Regions from separate parts of the Rhodoferax sp. GW822-FHT02A01 genome, predicted to be linked through region 1. Evidence: predicted binding sites of a transcription regulator. Region 1 holds the regulator's gene; the other holds the start of a gene.

What was found. The regulator sigma-54, encoded in region 1, starts transcription at its own class of promoters, with help from an activator protein. The targets are predictions, from matches to a motif close to TGGCANGNAANCTGCTTT.
Region 2: AAGF34_RS18125 (beta-propeller fold lactonase family protein) is a predicted target of sigma-54. The motif match lies at 1,692-1,709, and genes of this name have one in related genera.

What each region holds. Positions count from the first base shown of each region.
Region 1 is NZ_CP152376.1:582,821-587,121, forward strand. It holds gene AAGF34_RS02695 (class I SAM-dependent RNA methyltransferase) at 1-1,144, opposite strand, end outside; gene rpoN (RNA polymerase factor sigma-54) at 1,141-2,736, opposite strand; gene lptB (LPS export ABC transporter ATP-binding protein) at 2,736-3,491, opposite strand; gene lptA (lipopolysaccharide transport periplasmic protein LptA) at 3,488-4,108, opposite strand; gene AAGF34_RS02715 (exopolyphosphatase) at 4,217-4,301, opposite strand, start outside.
Region 2 is NZ_CP152376.1:3,840,931-3,845,231, forward strand. It holds gene AAGF34_RS18120 (hypothetical protein) at 1-49, opposite strand, end outside; gene AAGF34_RS18125 (beta-propeller fold lactonase family protein) at 182-1,624, opposite strand; gene AAGF34_RS18130 (SDR family oxidoreductase) at 2,028-2,777, opposite strand; gene AAGF34_RS18135 (LysR family transcriptional regulator) at 2,913-3,821, shown strand; gene AAGF34_RS18140 (DUF6701 domain-containing protein) at 3,986-4,301, shown strand, end outside.

The DNA.
Region 1 (4,301 bases):
GCATCTTGCCAGGCAGCTTGAGGTCTGGCGTGAGCATCCAGGCAGTCCAGCCGGAGAAGTTTTTCTTCCAGTGGCTGGCCAATTGGGTGAAGAAGGCCACACCGTCTTCGGTCTCGGCCAGTTCGCGGGCGCCATAGCGGGCCTGCACGCCCTCACCGGCCACACCGCCAATGCCGATGCGCTCGCCGTAGGGTGGGTTCAGCAGCATGACGCCACCGCCTTCGATGGGTGGCATGCGCTGCAGGGCGTCACCACCACGGAACTCGATGACATCGGCCACGCCCGCGCGCTCCGCGTTGCGCTGCGCGAAGTCGACCATGCGGTGCGACACATCGCTGCCGTAGATCAGAGCTTTCTGGCCGGGCTCGGGCTTGACCACGGCGTCAGCCGCTTCCTGCTTCATGGCCTGCCAGACCTTGGGCTGGAAGGGCACAAACTTCTCGAAGGCAAAGCGGCGCAACGAGCCCGCCGCAATATTGCAGGCAATCTGCGCGGCTTCGATGGCAATGGTGCCGCTGCCGCAGCAGGGGTCGTACAAGGGCATCAGGTCGTCGTCACCATCGGCCCAGCCGCTGGCGGCGATCATGGCGGCTGCCAAGGTCTCTTTCAACGGCGCATCGCCCTTGTCCTCGCGCCAGCCCCGCTTGAACAATGGCTCACCGGACGTGTCAATGTAGAGCGAGCAGCTGTCAGTGGTGAGGTGGGCATAGATGCGCACATCGGGCCACTGTGTGTTGACATCAGGACGCACGCCCCCCGAAGTCTCGCGGAAGCGGTCGCAGACGGCATCCTTGACCTTGAGTGCTGCAAAGTTCAGCGACGTCAATGGGCTGTGCTGGGCGGTGACCTCGATCTTGATGGTCTCGCGCGGTGTGAACCAGCGCTCCCACGGCACCGCCATGGCGGCGCGGTACAGGTCCTGCTCGTTGCGGTATTCGGTGTACGACACCAGCACCAGCACACGCTGTGCCAGGCGGCAGTACAGGTTCAGGCGCATGGCGTCCGTGAACGATGTGCGCACGGCCACACCGCCACGCTGCTTGGTGATGCAACCGGGCGGCAGGCCGGTGATGCGCAGGATTTCGGGCGCGAGGTAATCCTCCACACCGGCGGCGCAGGGAAGAAAGAGTTGCAGTTGGTTCATAGCGCCTTGCGCAGGGATGCGGGGGCGATCTTCAGCCCCTCGCGGTATTTGGCCACAGTGCGCCGGGCACATTCAATACCCTGCTCCTTGAGCATCTCGGATATCTGGTTGTCTGACAGCGGCTTCTTGGCACTTTCGGCGCTGATGAACTGCTTGATGAGTGCACGCACCGCGGTGCTGGACGCATTGCCGCCGGACTCAGTGCCCAGGCCGGAGCCGAAGAAGTACTTCAGCTCAAAGGTGCCAAAAGGCGTTGCCATGTACTTGGCGGTGGTCACGCGGCTGATGGTGGACTCGTGCAAGCCCAGTTCGTCGGCGATCTCACGCAGCACCAGCGGGCGCATGGCCAATTCGCCATGGGTGAAGAAGCTCTTCTGCCGCTCCACAATCGCCGTGCTCACGCGCAGGATGGTGTCAAAGCGCTGCTGGATGTTCTTGATGAACCAACGCGCCTCCTGCAGCCGTTGCTGCAGCGCGGCGTGGCTGGCGCTGTCCTTGCCACCGCGGTGGTTGCGCAGCACATTGGCGTAGATGTCATGCACCTTGAGGCGCGGCATCACATCGGGATTGAGCATGACGCGGAACTTGGGTGCAGCCGCCTTGTTGGCGTTGGTCACCGGCACCACCAGCACGTCGGGCACCACGATGTTGCGCTCCACGTCGATAAAGCGCCGCCCCGGCTTGGGTTCCAGCCGCGCAATCTGCGCTATGGCCTCGCGCACCAGGGCATCGCTGCCCACGCCCAATTGCACCAGCCGCTTGATGTCACGGCGCGCCAGCAATTCCATGGGCTGCTGGCAAATGCGCAGGGCCACTTCCAGTTGCTCGCGCTCTTCGTCTTCCAGGTCCGGATTGCGCAGCAGAGCTTTCAATTGCAGACTGAGGCACTCGCTCAAATTGCGGGCACCGACGCCAACCGGCTCCAGGCTTTGCAGCAGTCCCAGGGCTACCGAGAAATGGTGCACCAGGTCGTACAACTGCTCTTCATCCTGCGGGTTCAAGGTGCGGGCCAGGTCCTCGAGCGGCTCTTCCAGATAGCCGTCATCGTTGAGCGACTCGATCAGGAAACGCAGCGCGGCAGCGTCTTCGGCGCTCAGGCGCAAACCCAGTGTCTGCCGATGCAGGAAGGCCTGCAAGCTCTCCTGCGTGCGGGCCAGCTCGGTGGCGTCCTTGTCTTCGTCGCCAGTGAGGTTATTGGTACTGGCCTTGGCCTCGACGCCCCACTCGCCGTCGTCCGGGGTCATTTCGGTGGTGCCGTCGCCTTCCCAGTCGATGCCTTCGTCCCCGCTCAGGGGACTGTTGTCTTCATCACTGCTGGTGGAGGCCACGGTGCTGCTGCCCAGGTCGGGCATGGTGGCGGAAAACTCCACATCCTTGTCGCCTTCACTGACCGGCGTATCCGCCTGTGCGATGCCGAACTCTTCCCGCTCGGCATGGTCCTCACCCAGTTCCAGAAAAGGGTTCTCGTCCAGCATCTGCTCCACTTCCTGGCTCAGTTCGAGCGTGGAGAGCTGCAGAAGACGGATCGACTGCTGCAACTGGGGCGTGAGCGCCAGATGCTGGGAGACGCGTAATGAGAGACCTTGCTTCATTACATCTTGAAGTTTTCACCCAGGTACACGCGGCGTACCTCGGGGTTGTCAACAATTTCCGAAGGCGTGCCTTCGGCCAGCACGCGGCCATCACTGATGATGTAGGCGTGGTCGCAAATGCCCAGGGTCTCGCGCACATTGTGGTCGGTGATGAGCACCCCGATGCCGCGCGCCTTGAGGAAGTTGATGATGCGCTGGATCTCGATCACCGCAATCGGGTCGATGCCGGCAAACGGCTCGTCCAGCAGGATGAAACGCGGCCCGGTAGCCAAAGCGCGGGCAATCTCCACGCGCCGCCGCTCACCGCCCGACAAGGCCAGCGCCGGAGACTCGCGCAAGTGCTCGACCCGCAATTCCTGCAGCAGATTGGTCAGCCGCTTCTCGATCTCCGCGCTGCGCAATGGAGTGCCGTCTTCGTCGCGCTGCAGTTCCAGCACGGCGCGCACGTTGTCTTCCACATTGAGCTTGCGAAAAATCGAGGCTTCCTGCGGCAGGTAGCCCAGCCCCAGACGCGCGCGCCGGTGTATGGGCATGGACTCGATCGAATTGCCGTCGATGGAGATGTCTCCTCCACTGGCCCGTAGCAGTCCCACGATGATGTAAAACGAGGTGGTCTTGCCAGCGCCGTTGGGACCCAGCAGGCCCACCACTTCGCCCGTACGCACGGTCAGAGACACGTCCTTGACCACCTGGCGCTTGCCATAGGACTTTTGCAGATGTTGCGCCGTCAAGTTCCCCGCAGCAAAACCACTCACTTGGCGGCCCCCCCCAGGGTCGCGGATGGTTTGAGCGGCAACGGGGTTGCGGCAGGCGCCGGAGCACTGGCTTCGGGCTTGGGGGTCAGCATGACCCGCACGCGACCGGTTCCCAGGGCGCCTGTCGGTCCCTTGGTGTTGGCGGCACCATCGACCGTAAACAGGTCGGTGAGATTTTCATAAACGATGACACCGCCGGTGATTTCATCGGCCAACGTGGCGCCACGCAGTCGGCGCAACTGCGCCTTGCCGGTGAAGGTCACGGTATCGGCCTTGCCGTCATAGGTGATGGTTTCGCCCTCCCCCTCGATGAACTCGTCCAAGGCTTCGCGCTTCTGCCGGTAGAAGGCCAGCTTGTCTGCGGAACCGGTGGCAACGCCAAATTGATATCCGTCAGGATCCTGGCGCACATCCAGCCGATCTGCGCGGATCACGATGGTTCCCTTGGTCAGCACAACCTTGCCGGTGAATACGCTGACCTGCTTGAGGTCGTCATAGCGCAGCGCGTCGGCCTCGATGTTCATGGGCTTTTTCTGGTCGGCTTTTTCGGCGCGCACGCCACCGGCTGCAAACAGCAGCGTAGCAATCACCAACGAGAAAAGAATGTGTTTTTTCATAAAGGCACGAAACTTGCACACAGTGCGCACGGCCATTGTAGCGAGCGCATGGCATGTTTTATGCCTTGACGAAAATTGAATCGTGTGTGCGGGATTACCCGCAGAAGTTCAACCTACGGTGTTGATGCGGGAAACCAGCTCTTTGACCACCGTGTCGGCCCGCTCATTGGGTACCTGGCAGGTTCCAGCATTT
Region 2 (4,301 bases), 2.2 Mb from region 1:
TCAGAATTCGACGCAGCACCGCATCCCCAAGCCCCAGCTTCTCGCCCACGGTAAGGGCCCTTTTGCGTCAGGTGCTATAAAAATTGTAATTTATAAAAATCAATCAATTATTGTTCACCGCCAATATAAGTGCTATTGAATTGCAAAAAAATAATTATCGTAATCTTCAGAAATTTATCTGCTAGTGAGTGATTGCTATAAAGGCGGGGCTATTGCCTGCTGCATATCTGGAAACAGATGTCAACGCTCCAGTAGCAGAGTTATAGGAATACAACAGGACTCCTCCCGAGATATCGGTTATATAGACGAAATTACTTGAAACATCAAAAGCTATTGATTCCGGCCCTGAGCCACCCGCTGTAAGAAACGGACTCGATGCAATTGAGGTCAATAGTCCTGATGTTCTGTTAATTGAAAAGGCAGAAATACTATTGTTGCCAAAGTCTGCCGCATACATATAATTTCCACTAGGGTCAATTGTTAAACCCATAGTCCAGTTGCCGGAAGCAAAGGGGCCAGATGATACTAGCGTCAACTTCCCCGTGATGTTGTCAATGCTGTACCCTGTTATGCTGCTGGTAGGGCTGTTCGTAGTCGCTGCATACAAAAAGGCACCGGTTGGATCAATGGTAATATGACTTAATATGGACGTGGCGGCAAATGGGCTTCCCGATATTTCGGAAAGAGTGCCATTGCTACTATTAATTGAAAAAACAGAAACTGAGGATACAGCATTAGCGACATATAAATAATTCCCAGCCGGATCCACAATCAATGATTGTGGGTTGGCTGCTGCGGTGTAGGGACTGCCGGTGATTGGTGTCAAAACTCCCGTTGTGCTATTTATAGAATAAGCAGTCACACTTCCGCTTCCCCCTCTATTTGCGACATACACATACTGGCCAGTTGGGTTAATTGCAATCGATATGGGGTTTGCGCCTGCTGCAAACGGACTCCCTGTAACCTGTGTTAATGCGCCGGTGCTGCTATCAATTTTATATGCCGTAACATTGTTGCTGGTTGAATTTGCAACAAAGACAAATTTATTTGAATTGTCAATCACCATAGAAACTGGATTGGTGCCCGCGGTAAAAGGACTGCCAGATACTGCAGTGAGGGCGCCATTGCCAGTGTTAATGGAATATGCGGAAATTGTATTGTCGCCGAAATTTGCAACATATTCGAACTTGCTCGGCTGTGTTTGAGAGCAGTTTATCGCAATATTGGTTACATCATTAGCCGTCATTATTCCACTGCCATTTGAAATAGAACAAGTGGATCCATATGACTGTGGGCTAACAGTAAAGTTATATGGTGTTCCTGGTAAATCTGTGGAAGGCAGAACAAAATTTTGGGAGGATGGTGAGCTTGATGTCAATATCGTTGAAGTCACTCCGCCGCTAACCGCGTTAGTGTTCGTTATGACGACTTTTTGATTGGCTGTCAGTCCAGTCAAAGTTCCAGAAAAGCCATATTGTTTGCTTGGTCCCTGTGTAGAAGCGCCGCCACCACTGCTACTGCTACTGGCTCCGCCGCCGCCGCCACAGCCAATCAAAGCCACAGCGAAAATAAAACACGCCACTGCGCGGAGCTTGGTGCTCCAAACTAGCTTACTGAATTGCATTGGTATCCATCCCTGAGAACTCTAATTATTAAAACAAGCGATAAAACGACTGCGTTCGCCATCGAACAAAGCAGTTTCTACCTCATACTTTGTGTCATTTCCCCACTTCGAGACAAACCGCGTAGTAGCTTTTAATGGAACAAGCCCGTGCAAAGCACATGCCCTCGTGTACGCTGGGGCTGCCAAGAGGAGGGTAAATGCTAACAGCAAAGACCGCAGGCAGCCCTAAGCGGAAGTAGATCAGCAGCATCCCAGCCCCGAACAAAAGCCGCTTTCAAGGTGCTGGCGTCCTCAATAACTTGCGTCGTCGCCAGCTCCCAGACCCACTCGGCGTCAGCCCATGGCTTTTGTTAGTCCACGGTCCAACGCCAAGCCCCGTCGCAGTCACCGCCGAGTAGCAGTCTCACATCTGGCTCATGCCGCCGTCAGCGATGATCTCTGTGCCGACGATGAAGGCGGACTCCTTGGACACCAGGTGCAGGACCGTGGCGGCGATTTCTTCCGGGGTGCCGAAGCGGCCCAGTGGCACCTGTGTCTGGATGCTGGTGGCCATGGTCTGCAGTTGGTCGGGTGACAGGCCCAGCTTGCCGTACAGCGGGGTGGTCACCGGGCCGGGGCTCACCACATTGACGCGCACACCTTGAGGTAGCAGCTCGGCAGACAGGGTCTTGGCCAGCGAGATCAGCGCGGCCTTGCTGGCGGCGTAGACGCTGGAGTTCGGCATACCGATGTGGGCGTTGATGGAGCCGTTCAGCACGATGGCGCCACCGCGGGGCATCAGCGCAGCCAGGCGCTGGATCAGGAAGTAGGGGCCTTTGACATTGGTGTCAAAGCTGCTGTCCCACAGCGCCTCGTCGATCTGTGCCAGTGGGCCGAACTTGGCTGTGCCGGCGTTGATGAATACGCCGTCAATCACACCCATCTGCGCTTGCAGCTCGGCTACCAACGCGGTCTGTGCCGACACGTCGCCGGCCTCGCTGACCAGGGCCAGCGCGTTCGGGCCGAGTTCGGCTTTCACCCGGGCCAGGCCTTCGGCGTCGCGTCCGGTAATGGCCACGCGGGCGCCTTCACGTGCAAAGGCGATGGCGGCAGCAGCGCCTATGCCACTGCTGCCACCGGTGACCAAGATGTTCTTTCCTTCAAAGCGGTTCATGATAATTCCTTCGGTTGTTTCGTTGATGTATTTCAGGGTTTCTCAACTCATTCCGAGTTGATGGAATGAAGTTTCTTGCAATTGCTTGAGCTACAGACGCCATAATCTCGATAAACTTGTACGAAACAATCGAATATGTTGAGCCTTGAAGACTTGCAACTGCTGGAAGCGGTGCGCGCTACTGGCAGTCTGTCGCGTGCGGCCGAGCGTTTAGGCAAGGCTGCATCCACTGTGTCGTATGCAGCACGCCAACTTGAAGAACGAATGGACGCGCTTCTGTTTGACCGGGCGGGCTATCGCATCGCGTTGACGCCTGCAGGGCAGCTGCTCGTCGAGCAAGGTGCGCAGCTGCATGCCCAGGCGCGGCACCTCACGGAGCGTGTCAAACAGGTGGCACGCGGTTGGGAGTCCGAATTGCGCATTGCTACCGATGAGCTGGCAAACATCGAAGCCTTGTTGCCCCTGGTAGCCGACTTTGATGCGCTCAACAGCGGGGTGCGCCTGCGCTTCGCGCACGAAGTGCTGGGAGGTACCTGGGAGGCTCTGCTGGACCAGCGTGCGGACCTGGTAGTGGCCGCCACCAACGAACCGCCGGCGATGGCGCATCTGCAGTGGTTTGAGCTGACGCAACTGGAATGGGTGTTTGCTGTGTCACCGCGGCACCCGTTGGCGCAGGAAGAGCAGCCGCTGTCGATGGAGGCAATATCTGCGCACCGTTCGGTGGTAGTAGCCGACACCTCGCGCCTGGCCATGGCCCGCAGCTACGGTGTGCAGACGCACCAGGAGCGGCTGGCCATGCCCAGCATGCGCGCCAAGATTGCCGCCCAGGTGGCAGGCCTGGGCGTGGGTTGGCTACCGTTGGAGAAAGTGCGCCAGCACCTGGCGCAAGGCACGCTGGTCGCGCTGGAGACGCAAGACCCGCGTGAACCGAATCTGCTGTTTGTGGGCTGGCACTCGCACCGTGCCGGGCCCGCATTGCAGTGGTGGGCGAAGAAGCTGCGTGATCCGCGCCTGGTGCCCGCGTTGCTTCACCTGAACTACTGATCTCCCGATTCAAATATCAAGAGGCCACCGGAGGCTGGGGTGGTGGTGAGCTTGAAGCGCACTGCGCAGAGCGGGAAGGTAGTCGGTATACTAAATGTAAATAAATCACATTTAAAGTTCGGTGCCCTTTGCGTTCACGGCCAGCCATGCGCGCCACTAGATCGATGCGTTGCGCAATCCTTTGCGTCGGGCTCTGGCTCAGCGCAAACCTCTGGGCCGCCTGTTCCCCCTATCTGGGCTCCGTGGTGTTCAACGAAGTCCAGAATCCAGCCAGCGGCACAACCTACCTGGAGCTGCGGGTGCTGGACCCCACGGTGGTTGCCGCGACCAACAATTTTGCAGGCTGGAACATAGCCGTCTACAAGGCCAGTAGTGGCGCATTGACGGCGTCCGCCAGCAAGGTGACCAGCCTGAAGACGGTCTTCACCGATACGACCAAAAACACCTGTGGCCAAAGCTCCCCTTGGATACAGATTCCCG